DNA from 2 places in the Pseudoalteromonas sp. P1-11 genome. Region 2 is predicted to be linked to the other one. Evidence: predicted binding sites of a transcription regulator. Region 2 holds the regulator's gene; the other holds the start of a gene.
What was found. Region 2 encodes sigma-54, which starts transcription at its own class of promoters, with help from an activator protein. Its sites were predicted from a motif close to GTTGGCACGNNNNTNGNNT; they were not measured.
Positions count from the first base shown of each region.

Region 1 (7,393 bases), on a different contig from region 2:
GTTCTTACTTGCTGCTGAAGTGGTGTGTAGGTCGCTTGCGTGTTTGAAGAATTACCTGCTAAATCGGTATTTACTTTGTCTTGGCCAACACTTGCACTTAAACGCTGACTTAAACTGCCTAAGCGCTTTTCGGCTTCTTTTAACCAGCTACGTAGATTATCTGCACGTGAATAAAATTGGCTATCGCGCTCATGCTCGTTAGCAATTTGTGAGCGGTATACAAGAAGATAGTCTATTCCCTTTTGGTACTCTCCCTCGGCACTTGGCCATGCCCATGCCTCAGAGCTGATATTAAATTGCGGCTGCGCTTTTTTAAGGGCTTCATGTTCGGTAGATTGCGACTGTGAACGGCTAAAGTCTTTACGCATTGATAGCGCTAAATCACGCACCATTTCGAGCGCACCATATTCCCACGCAGGCATGTCATCCATTATCACACTTGGCGGCATTACATCGTTTGATAAATACCCACCTTGCTTATCAAGTAATGTGCTAGCAACGGTAATAAGCGTTGAGGTGGTTGTATAGCCTGTTACCATTTTTTCGTTGCGTGCTTGCGCGGTTTCTTTTGCATTAGTTACTACGTTAAAACGTGCCGGCTCAATGCTCCAATAAACTGCAATAGCGTAAAAAATAATAAGTAGTACCACCAAGGCACCAGCTATTTTTCCTTTATGTTGCGACATTTATCCTCCTAGTGATGAGCGTGTTGTTTTTTAGATGGCTTTGAATGCGCAGCTTGCGCTTCAAGCGAAACCACTTGAGCATTAGTAAACAAGCGGTTACCGTCACTAAAATATAGCGTGAGTTTACGTTCTTGCCCTACTTTTAGTGGCTCTTGTGGATCAAATACCATTAAATGGTAACCACCAGGCTCAAAGCTTAGGCTTTCATGGCCCTTAATGGTGACGGCTTTAACCTGTTGCATTTTCATCATGCCGTTGACATGTTTGTGCTCATGTATTTCTACACGGCCTAAACCTTCGATGGTTGCTTTAGTTAATTTAGCAACACCACCACCGTGGTTAGAAATTGTTAAATAGCCAACACTCGACTTACTACCAGGCAAAAACGCCCTTACTTGTGCATGGCTTACTTCAAGCTTAGCTTCGTCTGTATCGTGGCTGTGCCCAGCATGTGCAGCAACCGATGACGAAAACACATTAATCATTAACGCCGAGGCCATAAAAAAGCACTGCTTCATCATCGCTTTATTCCTTGTGAAAGCATAAAATTTCACTTTAAATTTAACATAGTTAACTAATAATAGTCAGTTAAATTAAGGCTTAAGAGGTTACTTTTTTGTTATCGAGCACCAACCAGCACAGTACAGCCACAAATAATAATGGCCAGGCTATCATCACTGAACCAAATAACAGTGCCAAAATGGTGCCAACCAGCGCGACAATCCCTGCGCCTATTAACCCCATGGTCACTAAAGCCATTACGGCTACCACTGCAATAATAGCAACTAATACACCAGCCAGCTCGAGCCCTACCCAGCTCATATCTGCAATCCACAGTGGGAACTGCCATGAATCAAAATGTATTAGCGACACAGTATCAGTAAAAAGTAACACATATACGACAACACATATTGCTAAGGTTTTCATATCCCTCTCCTAATACGCACGCTCTTCAAGGCAGCAGTGAGCAATCAAATAACCAAGCGCCACTGCAAACGGAAAACTTATAAATAATAAAATAGTTACTAAGCGTGTTGACCACACTGGAAAATCAAGGCGACGCGCTAACCCACTGCATACGCCCGATATTTTTTTATTCAGTGAATCTTTGTACCAACCACGCTGTGTTTTAAAGTTATTCATACTTTACTCCTTAAGCGCTTGGCGCAGTTGTACTGGTATTACTTTGCTTAACACTGGCTTTTAAACGAGCCAGCTCTGCATCTATTTTTTCATTTTTAACTAAAGACTCAATTTGCTCAGCGGTTGATTGCGCTGTATTTGTAAGTTCATAAGCATCAACCTGTGCTTCTATGCCTTCCACTTTTTGCTCTATCATTTCAAAGCGAGACAAAGCATTTGCGACCTTGTCACTGTGTAATTGCATGTTCACTTTTTCACGTGCAACAACAATATCGTGGCGTTTTATTAATTGAGCTTGTTTGCTTTTAGCTTGCGCCATTTTTTGCTGTAAGCGCTCACAATCTGCCGTAATTTTCTCTATCGACTCTTTTAGAGTATTTAGCTGAGTGTTTTTTGCTGCAATTTGCTCATCTACTCGCTGTTTTTCTACTAACGCAGACTTGGCTAAATCGTCACGGTTTTTAGCAACTGCCAGCTCAGCTTTTGTTTGCCACAAAGTTAAGTCTTTTTGTTTTTGTACAATTTGGCGTTTAAGCGCTTTTTCTTCGCACAGTAAGGCTGCGGCAGTGCTTCTACATTCGTTAAGCGCTTCTTGCATTTCACTTAGCATAAGGTTGAGGAGTTTTTCTGGGTCTTCTGCTTTATCCAGCATGGCAGCAATATTAGATTGGATAACATCATTTACGCGATTAAATATACTCATTGTTTTGTCCTGTTGTTTTTAATTGATAATAACAACAAGATTCCAAGAGTTATGCCAAGTAACAAAAAGTTATTTATAAGCATTTAAATTCAATCAGTTAGACAGCTAATAAGTTATTTTAAACTGACTAAAAACTGAATATTAATAAGCGAAAATCACTAATTTATTTATCTTTTGACTAAATTTTAGTTATAAAAAAACCACTTTAAAAAGTGGTTTTTTTATAACTGCTCAGCGCTTTAGTATTACTCAGGCACAAAACTTAATGCTTTATCCATTACCGACAAATCAGCCTGTTTACCGTGACCATTTTCTGAAAGGTGACGTCTAAATCCGCGCGCCCCTGGCTGCCCCTGAAAAATCCCCAGCATATGGCGTGCTATATGCCAAAAGTTAGCACCTAAACGCATTTCCTCTTCTATGTAATCATACATAGCGCGCACCACATCGTGACGAGTCTGAGTATTGGCCACCTCACCGTAAATCTTTTCATCCACCTCATTAAGTATAAATGGATTACTATATGCTTCGCGACCAATCATAACGCCGTCTATATGCGCTAAATGCGCTAGGCTTTCTTCAATTGTTTTAACGCCGCCATTAATGCTTAAATCGAGCTGTGGGTAGTCTTTTTTTAGTTGGTAAACGCGTGGGTAATCAAGAGGCGGTACTTCACGATTTTCTTTAGGGCTTAAACCATTTAACCACGCTTTACGGGCATGAATAATAAAGTCATCACAGCCAACTTTATGGCTGGCTTCAATTAATGCGCATAAAAATTCATACGAGTCTTGCTCATCAATACCGATGCGTGTTTTTACCGTAACAGGAATACTAACTTCGCTTTTCATTGCCGCAACACACTGGGCAACCAGCTCAGGCTCGGCCATTAGGCATGCACCAAAGCGCCCGTTCTGTACTCTATCTGAAGGGCAGCCTACATTTAAGTTAATCTCATCGTAACCGCGCTCACCAGCAAGCTTTGCACACTTTGCTAGCGCCTCGGGATCAGAACCCCCCAGCTGCAAAGCAACCGGCCCCTCGTGCTGATTAAAGTGGAGGTAATCGCCGCGACCAAATAAAATCGCCCCCGTGGTGATCATCTCAGTGTATAAAACAGCGTGCTTAGTCATCTTACGATGAAAAGTGCGACAATGACGATCAGTCCAATCAAGCATGGGTGCAACAGAAAAACGTCTGTTTAACGTTGGATTATCTAATGTGCGTTTTTGCAATGTAAAAGCCTCGGGGATTATAAGTAAATGCGCCCATAAAAAGGCGCTGTATTTTACACAAAAGCCTAATTAGCATCAATGTTAGCTGTATATTTGTAAACCAAAATAATGCGCGATACCGTTGAGTATATTTGTAACTGCCACAGAGCTTAAAATTAACCCCATGATTCTACTTATAATACTTGCGCCACTGTCGCCTATTAATTTATGCACATGATTTGCGAGTAACAACAGCACAAGCACAACAACTAATACAACCAACATCATCGACGATGTAGTAACTTGCTCAACCCACGTGTATTCTTCGTTGCGGGTCATCAGTACTGCGCCAAGCATGGCGCCTGGGCTTGCTATAGAGGGAATGGCTAGCGGAAAAATAGCGGTTTCTGTGCTGTCGCGCACACTTTTAATCTCAGACTCGGGCTTACTTTCACCAAAAATCATTGAAAGCGCAAAAATAAGCAGGACTATGCCCCCCGCTATTTGAAACGCCGACAGCGGTATTTCTATTGCATTTAATAGCTGCTCACCGGCAATAACAAAAAAGAGTAAAACCACAGCGGATACACCCACGGCTTTAAAAACAACTTTTCGTTTAAACTTTTCATCTTCCCCACGTGTCACAGCAATAAATACAGGCACTGTACCTATAGGGTCTATCACCGCAAAAAAGAAAATAAATATAGCTACCAGTTCATGCATTAATGGGGTTCCTAGATAAAAAGTGTTTAATAAAAACGCTGCAAGTACAACACAGTATGTTAGTATATCACGGTAGCGTAAGGATAAGAGAATGATGAATATAGAATCACTCGTAAGTAAAGCAAAACAAGTTTGTGACAACCGTGGTGCGCGTTTTACGCCTATCCGCGAAAAAGTATTTCGCCTATTAGCTAGCGCCCAAGGCGGCGTTGGGGCGTACGATTTACTTGAACAATTAAAAGTAACAGAAACAGGCGCAAAACCTGCAACAATTTACCGTGCGCTAGACTTTTTAGCAGAGCTGGGTTTTATTCACAAAATAGAAAGCACCAATGCATTTATGCTTTGCCATCACTTTGATCATATTCATCCTGTGCAGCTATTAATTTGTGACAGTTGTGGCTTTGTAAAAGAGCTGCACTCTACGGTTATTTCTCACGAGCTAAACAACTTAGCAGCAGAAAGCGGCTTTGTTGTATCAGGGCAAACTATTGAAGCACACGGTAAGTGTGAGTCTTGTAGAAGCTAAACCCAAAGTTTGTTTTAAAGCTATACTCATATTTAGATAGCCACTTTAGCACCAATTTTAAGAGTACCTAACATGAATGTTGAGTTCATTAATCCATTTTTATCTTCTTTGATCAATGTGTTATCTACAATGGCACAAACCGAGTTAAAACCAGGTAAGCCGCGTATTAAAACAGACGAAGTCGCCTGTGGCGATGTATCTGGTTTAATTGGCATGGTGGGCGCGCAAACTCGTGGCTCATTTTCAATTACCTTTGATGAAAACTTAGCTCTGACCATCATGGAGCGCATGCTTGGTGAGCGCCCTGACAACATAGACGATGAAGTAACTGATATGGTTGGGGAAATTACTAATATGGTTACCGGTGGAGCTAAAAACTTACTCGGCGAAAAAGGCTATGACTTTGATATGGCTACGCCAATTGTAGTTGCAGGTAAAGGCCACACCATCACACATAAAAGTAAGGGCAAAAAAATAATCATGCCATTTAGCTGTGATGCAGGCGATGCAAATATAGAAGTTAGCTTTGATAAGTTATGAGCTGGCAACAAACTCAAATAACCTTAAAACCGCGTGCTCGAGGATTTCATTTAATTGATGATGAAATACTCGCGCAGCTGAGCGAGCTGGCCAATTATAAAGTTGGCCTATTACATTTGTTTATTCAGCACACATCGGCAAGTTTAACCATAAACGAAAACGCCGATCCAACAGTGCGCATGGATATGGAAAGCCACTTTAACCATTGTGTTCCCGAGCGCCAGCCTTACTATCGTCACGATTACGAAGGTGATGATGATATGCCAGCCCATATAAAAACCAGTACGTTAGGGTGTGAATTAAGTATTCCTATAAGCAATGGTCGCTTAGCGCTAGGTACATGGCAAGGTATTTACTTAGGCGAGCATCGCGACGCTGGCGGCGCAAGACGTATTATAGCGACCTTGCAAGGCGAAACCTTTTAACTTGTATTGACCTCCCCTCCCTTTCTTTTACCCTCGTCACTTCGCATTATTTAAAACCCTTTATATCGCGCGGCGGCATGGGGCCACTCGTGCGTATAATATTTATAAATAATTTTCGTAGGTATAAATCAGATCAAAATATTGTTTTAAAGAAGTGTTTATTTTAGTGGGGTATTTAGAGAGATTGGAGCGGCACACGAGGCTCGAACTCGTGACCTCGACCTTGGCAAGGTCGCGCTCTACCAACTGAGCTAGTGCCGCTTCATATTTAGTCAGTAATTTGTCCGTTGGTGCGCGACAGGTCGCGTCCTACATTCTGGCAACTGAACTAGTGCCGCTTAAATATTGTCAGTAATTTGTCCGTTGGTGCGCGACAAGTCGCGTTAAACGTTCTGGCAACTAAGCTAGTGCCGCACTTACTGATGGTATTTCAACCACTCAAACACACCAACCCCGCGAGGGTTATCGTCTTGAGCGGGGCAGGATTCTACAATAATCTAATGTGTTTGCAAGTGTTTTTTACAAATTAAAGAATTTTTCTCTATACACCTTTAATTCCATAATAGAATCTTTAATGTCATCGAGAGCTAAATGAGAGCCTTTTTTATTTACCTGTTCTAGTACCTCAGGCTTCCAACGTCGGGCAAGCTCTTTAATTGTGCTTACATCTAAATTTCGATAATGAAAAAAGTCTTCAAGCTCGCGCATATACTTATTCATAAAGCGTCTGTCTTGACCTATTGAGTTACCACACATAGGTGATTTACCCGCAGGAACCCACTGCTTTAAAAAATTAAGCGTTTGTTCAACCGCATAAGCCTCATCGTATGTACTGGCTTTACAACGGGCAGTCAAACCTGATTTCCCATGCTGTGTAGTACACCATTCGTCCATGCCATCTAACAACTCATCACTTTGGTGAATAGCTATAGTAGGCCCTTCCGCGAGTATATTTAAATCGGCATCAGTTACTACTGTTGCAATTTCGAGTATTTTATCTGTGGCCGGCTCAAGTCCAGTCATTTCCAGATCAAGCCAAATTAAATTAGATTCATTAATAGTCATAGTAACCTTAAACAGTGCTTTTCTTTAGATCCAACGCATTTCGATATATCATATTAGCATCAACCGTCGAGCTAAAGCTTTTTTATACGCAAAGCCGACATTTAAACCAAGGTTATAGGCCAAAAGTGGCAAAACAGAAAAAATTAAGTAAAGGCCAATCTCGCAGGATCAAGGCTAATCATCAAAAGCGCTTAAATAATGCCGATACAAAATTGGCAAAAGGTGGCGCACAAGAGTGGCAAACAGATAATCTGGGCGCAACCGAAAACGCTGTCGTGATCAGCCGTTTTGGCCAACACGCCGATGTAGAAACACAAGAAGGTGACGTATTACGCTGTAATATTCGCCGTACCGTTACTAACTTA
Region 1 is NZ_LJSP01000006.1:276,022-283,414, forward strand. It holds gene AN390_RS12935 (DUF2333 family protein) at 1-686, opposite strand, end outside; gene AN390_RS12940 (copper chaperone PCu(A)C) at 695-1,207, opposite strand; gene AN390_RS12945 (hypothetical protein) at 1,287-1,613, opposite strand; gene AN390_RS12950 (PspC domain-containing protein) at 1,623-1,829, opposite strand; gene AN390_RS12955 (PspA/IM30 family protein) at 1,840-2,532, opposite strand; gene dusA (tRNA dihydrouridine(20/20a) synthase DusA) at 2,778-3,767, opposite strand; gene AN390_RS12965 (MarC family protein) at 3,849-4,469, opposite strand; gene AN390_RS12970 (transcriptional repressor) at 4,564-4,998, shown strand; gene AN390_RS12975 (chemotaxis protein CheX) at 5,071-5,538, shown strand; gene AN390_RS12980 (secondary thiamine-phosphate synthase enzyme YjbQ) at 5,535-5,963, shown strand; tRNA gene AN390_RS12985 (tRNA-Gly) at 6,149-6,224, opposite strand; gene orn (oligoribonuclease) at 6,483-7,028, opposite strand; gene rsgA (small ribosomal subunit biogenesis GTPase RsgA) at 7,154-7,393, shown strand, end outside.
Region 1: a site for sigma-54 is predicted at 2,573-2,591, ahead of AN390_RS12955 (PspA/IM30 family protein). Genes of this name have one in related genera too.

Region 2 (7,393 bases):
CCTAAAAAGGCAAAAATACCGACAATATCAGTCACCGTCGTAAGTACAACACTACCTGCAAGTGCAGGGTCTATATTCATTTTTTTCAATAAAATAGGAATACATGCGCCAGCAACACCAGCCACTACAAGGTTCATAAACATTGCAAATGCGAGCACGCCGCCAAGCATAAAATCCCATTGCCAAAGCGCAATTACACTGGCTATAAGTATTGACCAAATAACCCCGTTTAATGCGCCTATCGCCAGCTCTTTAGCCATTAAAAATCGTTGGTTAGTTTGGTTAATGTGGCCCACGGCAATACCGCGAATAACTAGAGTTAAAGATTGGCTACCTGCTACACCACCCATTGAGGGCACAATGCCATTGAGTACAGCTAAAATAGGTAATATATCTAAGGTGCTTTCAAAAAAGCTGGCCACGAAGGCGGCAGCTAAGGCTGTGAGTAAGTTAACGCCAAGCCATACTGAGCGTTTTTTTGAGCTTTTTAAAACAGGTGCAAAGGTGTCTTCTTCATCATCAAGACCGGCAAGGCTTAATAAGCTGTGCTCTGCATCTTCACGAATAACATCAACAATATCATCAATGGTGACACGCCCAAGCAAGTGGGCGTTATCATCGACTACAGGGGCCGATATCCAGTTATGGCGCTCAAATAACTGAGCAACTTCACTTTCATCCATCGAAATAGGGATAGACTCACAGTCTTCATCCATTAAATCTTGAACAATTTTTTCAGGCGGATTAGTTAACAGTGTACTAAGTGATAATGCACCTAAAAAACAGTTATGTTTATCAACAACGTATAAATCATCGGTGCCCTCTGGCAGCTCACCGCGTAGCCTAATATAACGCAGCACAACATCAAGTGTAACGTCTGGGCGAATGGTCACCGTATCGGTGTTCATTAGCGCGCCTGCTGAGCGCTCTTGGTAAGATAAAGCTTGTGTAGCGCGTTCGCGGTCTTGCGTATCCATAGCGCTAACCACATCTTTGTACACGGTATCAGGTAGGCTACGTAGGACTTCACCTAAATCATCGTGGCCCATATCCTCAGTGGCCGCGGCAATATGCTCAGGTTCCATTTGTGCAATGATACCTAAACGTACATCTTCAGAGAGCTCTTCTAGCACATCCCCTTGCACATCTGGGTCAACCAGTTGCCAAAGCATGCGTCTAATTTTATGCGGAGAGGATTCAAGCAGCAGTGCTGTATCACAAGGTGCTGTTTTTGCTAGCATGCGTCTTACTTGAACAAATTGCCCACTATTAAGTGATTTAGTCACTTGTTTTAGTTGCTGTAGTGGATAGTCTTGTTCAAACGCTTCTGGCATTGGCATCCTAAATATTTTTGTGTAATGGAAAGGTGTTTAGTAAGTGGAGTTGCCCACTGTCATTTTCTTTATTTTTGTGCTAAACCCAATGCTGGGACTAAATTAGTGTTTAAAATTAAGTAACCAAATTTAGCAGGGGCATGGCTTTATTACCCTAAATTAAAGCACTAAATTAGGCGAGTCGGAATACCCTAATTTACTAAATCTTTATAGTCTGGCCTGATAAGTCTTTAACTTATAAGGCTATGGTGCTTTAAATTATTCTTGCTCGTTAAATCGTTGTGCAATTAATTGCCCAACCGCATGCAAAGCTTGCTCTGAATCAGGGCCTTCACAGACTACTTTAACTTCTTTACCTTTACTGCTTTCAAGTAGCATTAAAGCTAATACGCTGTCGCCTGCGGCTTCTTTATCATCTTGGTGTAAGGTGATTTTAGCATCAAACTGCACAGCTAATTGCGCAAGGACCGTTGCCGCTCTGGCGTGTAAGCCTAATTTATTTTTTATTAAAAATGTGTCTTCACAGCGCATAAATTACTATACCTAAACTGAACAGGTTATTATTTTAAGGTTACTTTTCTTGCTCACGATGACGAATTTTGACATTCGGATGCGTCATAGCAAAGCTCTCACCAATGGCTTGCGCTAAATAAACCGAGCGGTGTTGACCACCAGTACAGCCTATTGCAATAGTGAGGTAACTACGGTTATTACGCTCTAAGTGTGGCAACCAAGTTTGTACAAAGGTTTGAATTTGCCAAGTGAATTTTTGCACTATGCTGTGATTTGCCAAAAAATCTTTTACTGGTTGATCAAGGCCCGTAAGCGGTTTAAGTTCAGGCTCCCAGTGGGGGTTTGGCAAAAAGCGAGCATCAAAAACATAATCAGCTTCTTTAGGTATGCCGTGTTTAAAGCCAAACGATTCAAACGTTACAATAAGTTGCTTATCTTTTTTACCCAGTATTTTTTCGCGAATTGACTCTGCTAATTGGTGCACACTTAAATCGGTGGTATCAAGCATAAAGTCAGCGCGTGTTACGAGTACATCAAGCAGTTCTTTTTCTTTTTTTATTGCTAAATCAAGCGGCAGTGAATCGATGGATAAAGGGTGTAATCTGCGTGTTTCTGAAAAACGTTTGATCAGTGTTTGATCATCACTATCTAAATAAAACAGTGTGGGTTTAGCAAAGTCAGGAAGGTACTCGAGAATATCGTTAAATTCGTCTTGTTCTTTGGGGATATTACGAACATCTATACTAACGGCTATTTTGTCATAGTTATCTGAAACACTTCGCACTAAAGAGGGCAGTAAGTTGACCGGAATATTATCTACGCAATAATAGCCTAAATCTTCAACCACGCGTAAAGCAACCGACTTACCTGAACCAGAACGGCCGCTTATGATAATTAACTCCATTTATAGCCCTTAGTATTTACTACGATTGATCAACAATTACTTGATACAGCTCTGCATCGGTTTTAGCACTACGCAGCTGTTTACAAAATTCTTTGTTGCTCAGTTTATCAGCTATGGTTGCCAGAGTCTTTAGGTGCTGTTGGTTATCGCCATCTGGTACGATGAGTGCAACAAAAATATCAACAGGGCAGTTATCAATAGCATCAAAGTTAACAGGGGTGTCGCTAACAAGTACTAAAGCCAGCGGCTCTTCTACGCCACCCATTCTGCCATGAGGAATGGCGATACCCCGGCCAATGCCAGTACTGCCTAGCTTTTCTCTGCTTGCCAGCGCATTAAGAATATCTTGTTGTGGTAAGTAGGGGAGCTTTTCATGAGCTAGCTCACTGATAAACTCTAAAATTCTTTTTTTACTACTAAAAAGGACCGCAGCTTTGCTGCAGTCCTGGCATACTAATGTACTTAATTTCATAATATTAGTGTCTAGCAAGCTTCTCTTTATGTTTTATGACTTGACGATCGAGCTTGTCAATCAACGAGTCTATAGCGGCATACATATCTTGGTGCTCTGTTGAGGCAAATAAATCTGCGCCACTTACATGAATAGTCGCTTCTGCTTTTTGGTTGAGTTTTTCTACATCGAGAATGACATGCACATTGCTAATATGATCTGAGTGCCTTTCTAGCTTTGCAAATTTATTATTTACATAGTCTCTAAGTGAATCAGTTACTTCTACGTGACGACCAGTTAGGTTTAGTTGCATAAGCATTTCCTCTTTGTTTTTTACGTCTTATATCAAACTCTTTCTCTGATTTGACGGTGGAATAGCTAGCGATTCACGGTATTTTGCTATTGTGCGTCTAGCTACTTTAATTCCTTGCTCTGCCAATATATCCGCAATTTTACTATCACTCAATGGTTTAGCTGAGTTTTCCGCGGCAATTAGCTTTTTAATTAGGGCACGTATTGCGGTTGATGAACACTCGCCGCCGTTTTCAGTGCTTACGTGGCTTGAGAAAAAATACTTAAGCTCAAAAATACCACGTGGCGTATGCATATATTTTTGCGTAGTAACACGCGAAATTGTCGATTCATGCATTTCTACCATTTCAGCAACATCGTTTAAAACCATTGGCTTCATGGCTTCGGGGCCATGTTCAAAAAATGCTTGTTGCTGTTTTACAATACAGTTTGTTACTTTGAGCAGCGTGTCGTTTCTGCTTTCAAGGCTTTTTATAAACCATTTAGCTTCTTGTAAGTGAGAGCGAATAAATTGGCTATCACCACTTGATTTTACGGTACGTGACATAGCCGCGTACTGACTATTTACGCGTATTTTTGGCATGCTATCTGGGTTTAGCTCTACCACCCAGCGGCCTTTTATTTTTTTAACCGACACATCCGGTATTACATACTCCGACTCTTCCCTTACTATGGTATCTGCAGGTTTTGGGTTGAGGGTATGTATTAGGGTCATGACCTCTTTAAGCTCGTCTTCTTTAAGCTTAGTCTTTTTCATTAATGTACGATAGTCGCGTGCCGCTAATAGATCAATGTGATCGGTTAAGATCATTTTAGTTTGTTCTATAAAAGGGGTGTCTTTATCAAACTGGTTTAGCTGAATGCACAAGCACTCTTGTAAACTGCGCGCGGCTATACCTACAGGGTCAAATAACTGAATACGCTTTAAAACGGCTTCTATTTCGTCAAGTTCAACTTCAACTTCGTCATCGTTTTCTTGGTTAAAGCTCTCTAAAATCTCTTCGCAACTTAGCGTTAAAATACCCGAGTCATCTACAGCTTCTACAATGGCAATAGCAATGGCTTCGTCAGTTGGGCTAAAAGGAGTAAGCTGAAGCTGCCACATTAAATACTCATGTAGCGTTTCAGTAGAGGCACCTTGATAAATAGACTCATCTTCCGGCATTGGGCCTGAGGATGCCGCAGGGGCTGCGCTCATGTACTCATCCCAAGTTACATCCATTGCCATATCATCGCTAACGGTGTCTTTATTTAAAGCTTCGCCACTGTCTTGCTCGTACTCGCTGGTTGTATCGTCAGCCGATGCGCTTACGGTTACATCATCCGTATCTGCTTTTTGCTCATTTTTTCCAGCCGACTCTTCCGTGTAATCTTGCTCTTCTACTTCTAATAGCGGGTTGCTATCAAGTGCTTCTTGTATTTCTTGCTGGAGATCCAATGTACTGAGCTGCAGCAAGCGAATCGCTTGTTGCAATTGTGGAGTCATTGTAAGTTGCTGGCCCATGCGCAGCTGTAATGATTGCCTCATGTATCTCTAACAATCCTTTTATGTTGTTATAATTAATATTAGCAGATGCTTGTAGGTGTGGCTTAAATGTTACAGCCTAAATTGCTCGCCTAAATAAACATCGCGTACAGTTTTGTCATTTAATACGTGTTCTGGGGTGCCAGATGCAATTAGCTCCCCATGAGAAACAATGTAGGCTTTTTCACAAACATCAAGGGTTTCTCTTACATTGTGATCGGTAATTAATACGCCAATGCCACGGTTTTTAAGATGTTCTATTATTTTCTTTATATCTAACACTGAAATCGGATCAACACCAGCAAAAGGCTCATCCAATAAAATAAATTTAGGGTTTGCTGCCAGTGCTCTGGCAATTTCTACACGGCGGCGTTCACCACCAGAAAGTGCCATACCTTGGCTATCGCGAATATGCTGAATACTAAATTCATCAAGTAAGTTGTTGAGCGTTTCTTCTCGCGCGGCTTTATTGAGCTCTTTACGCGTTTCTAAAATAGCCATTAAGTTTTGATAAACTGTCAGCTTTCTAAATATTGATGACTCTTGCGGCAAATAGCCAATGCCTAAGCGGGCGCGGCTGTGCATAGGTAATAACGTAATGTCGTTATCATCAATAGAAATTTTACCTTTGTCGCTAGGTACTAATCCTACAATCATGTAAAAGGTGGTGGTTTTACCTGCGCCATTAGGGCCCAATAAGCCAACAATGCTGCCGGCTTCTACCTCAAGGCCTACATTTTTTACAACTTGGCGGCCTTTATAGCTTTTTGCTAATAGTTCTGCTTTTAAGGTGCTCATGGTTGACCTTCGTTACCTGTTTTTTCTTTAATTTTTGCTTCAACAGGCACTAAAATTGTGTGGACACGATCCGTAGAGTTTTCGTCTTTTTCTGCGCTAATAAGCTGCTGCTGCATATCGTAGGTAATACTTTTAGCATTAATTTTTTGACCGGCTTGTGCGACTTCAGCATCGCCAACAAGCGTTAAAAAGCGCTTTGCTACGTCGTAACGTACTTCGTTTGCACTGGCGCTCATTACGGTACCATCGTCTTGTTTTTCTTCGAAGTAGGCTGGGCTGCCAGTGGCAATAAGGAGTTGTTTGTTATCCCCTAAGTCTTCACGTTTATGTACTTCAAGTCGGTCGGCTGTAATTTTGCGATTACCATGCACAATTTCGACGTTCTTTTCAAAAATACCTACGTTTTCTTTAAGTTGGCCTTCTTGACGGTCTGCACTAATAGAAATTTGATTTGCTGGCGGTTGAGCAGCAGGCTCAGCAGCAGAGGCGCTAAATGCAAGCATTAGCGATGGGATAATAAGTATTTTAGTGAGTTTATTGGTCATAATATATTGTTCGCGTATGGTTAATTAGTTTTATTACTTCGGTTTTTAAATCGGCTTCAAGGCCTTTACCGACAATTTTTAAATTAGGCCCAGTGACAACCACTGGCTGCTCAGAGCGCATTGTTAGCGCTTTAATGTCGACTTCGATGTTATCGGCATCGATGTTATCTATCATGGCGTTATCAACTAAATTTTTAGCAACTACATTGCCTTCTAAAATAAGTTGTTTATCTTCGTAAAGCGTTGCTTCGTCTGCATTTATTCGCCATGTTTGCTTTTCGTTATACAAGGTGAAAATAGGTTTTTCAAAAAACGTAAAACCAAGCTGTTGGTACAGCTCCATTTTAGCCGCTGTGACTTTATGGCTTATTTTGCCTTGCTCGTCATAGGCTGTTTGCTTAAGCTCTATAGCGGTGTAATCGGGCTTTGCAATTACTTCAGGTTCTTGCTCTGGCGCTACATTGGTTTGGGTAAAATAAGGGTACCAAAGCCAAACCATACAGCCGATGAATAACGCACTGAGTATAACGCGTGCTGCATTCATGAACTGGTGCCTTGTGTTGTAAGCGCTATGCCATTCTCTAGCATAAGTAAGTCTGTGAGCTCTCTAACGGCGCCAAAGCCGCCAGGCATTTGCGTAGTGTAATGCGATAAGCGCTTAATAAGCGGGTGCGCATCGTTAACTGCAACGGCAAAGCCAACGCGCTCCATTACTGGCATGTCAGGGCCATCGTCGCCAATATAGGCTATTTGTTCGTCAGTTAACTTTAAAATGTTTTTGAGTTCTTGATAAGCAATAAGCTTGTCTTCTTGGCCTTGATAAATGTGCTGCACGGTTAAGCTGCTCATGCGAGTTTGCACTATTTCTGAGTGACGTCCCGTAATGACCGCAACTTCAAAACCACTATTGATCAGCGCTTTAATGCCAAAACCATCTTTTGTATTAAATGCTTTTAATTCTTCGCCTTGGTTACCGAGGTAAATTCGGCCATCAGAAAATACACCATCAAT
Region 2 is NZ_LJSP01000001.1:208,244-215,636, forward strand. It holds gene mgtE (magnesium transporter) at 1-1,334, opposite strand, end outside; gene AN390_RS00930 (HPr family phosphocarrier protein) at 1,593-1,865, opposite strand; gene rapZ (RNase adapter RapZ) at 1,906-2,751, opposite strand; gene AN390_RS00940 (PTS sugar transporter subunit IIA) at 2,771-3,223, opposite strand; gene hpf (ribosome hibernation promoting factor) at 3,228-3,515, opposite strand; gene AN390_RS00950 (RNA polymerase factor sigma-54) at 3,543-5,042, opposite strand; gene lptB (LPS export ABC transporter ATP-binding protein) at 5,112-5,837, opposite strand; gene lptA (lipopolysaccharide transport periplasmic protein LptA) at 5,834-6,382, opposite strand; gene lptC (LPS export ABC transporter periplasmic protein LptC) at 6,372-6,926, opposite strand; gene kdsC (3-deoxy-manno-octulosonate-8-phosphatase KdsC) at 6,923-7,393, opposite strand, start outside.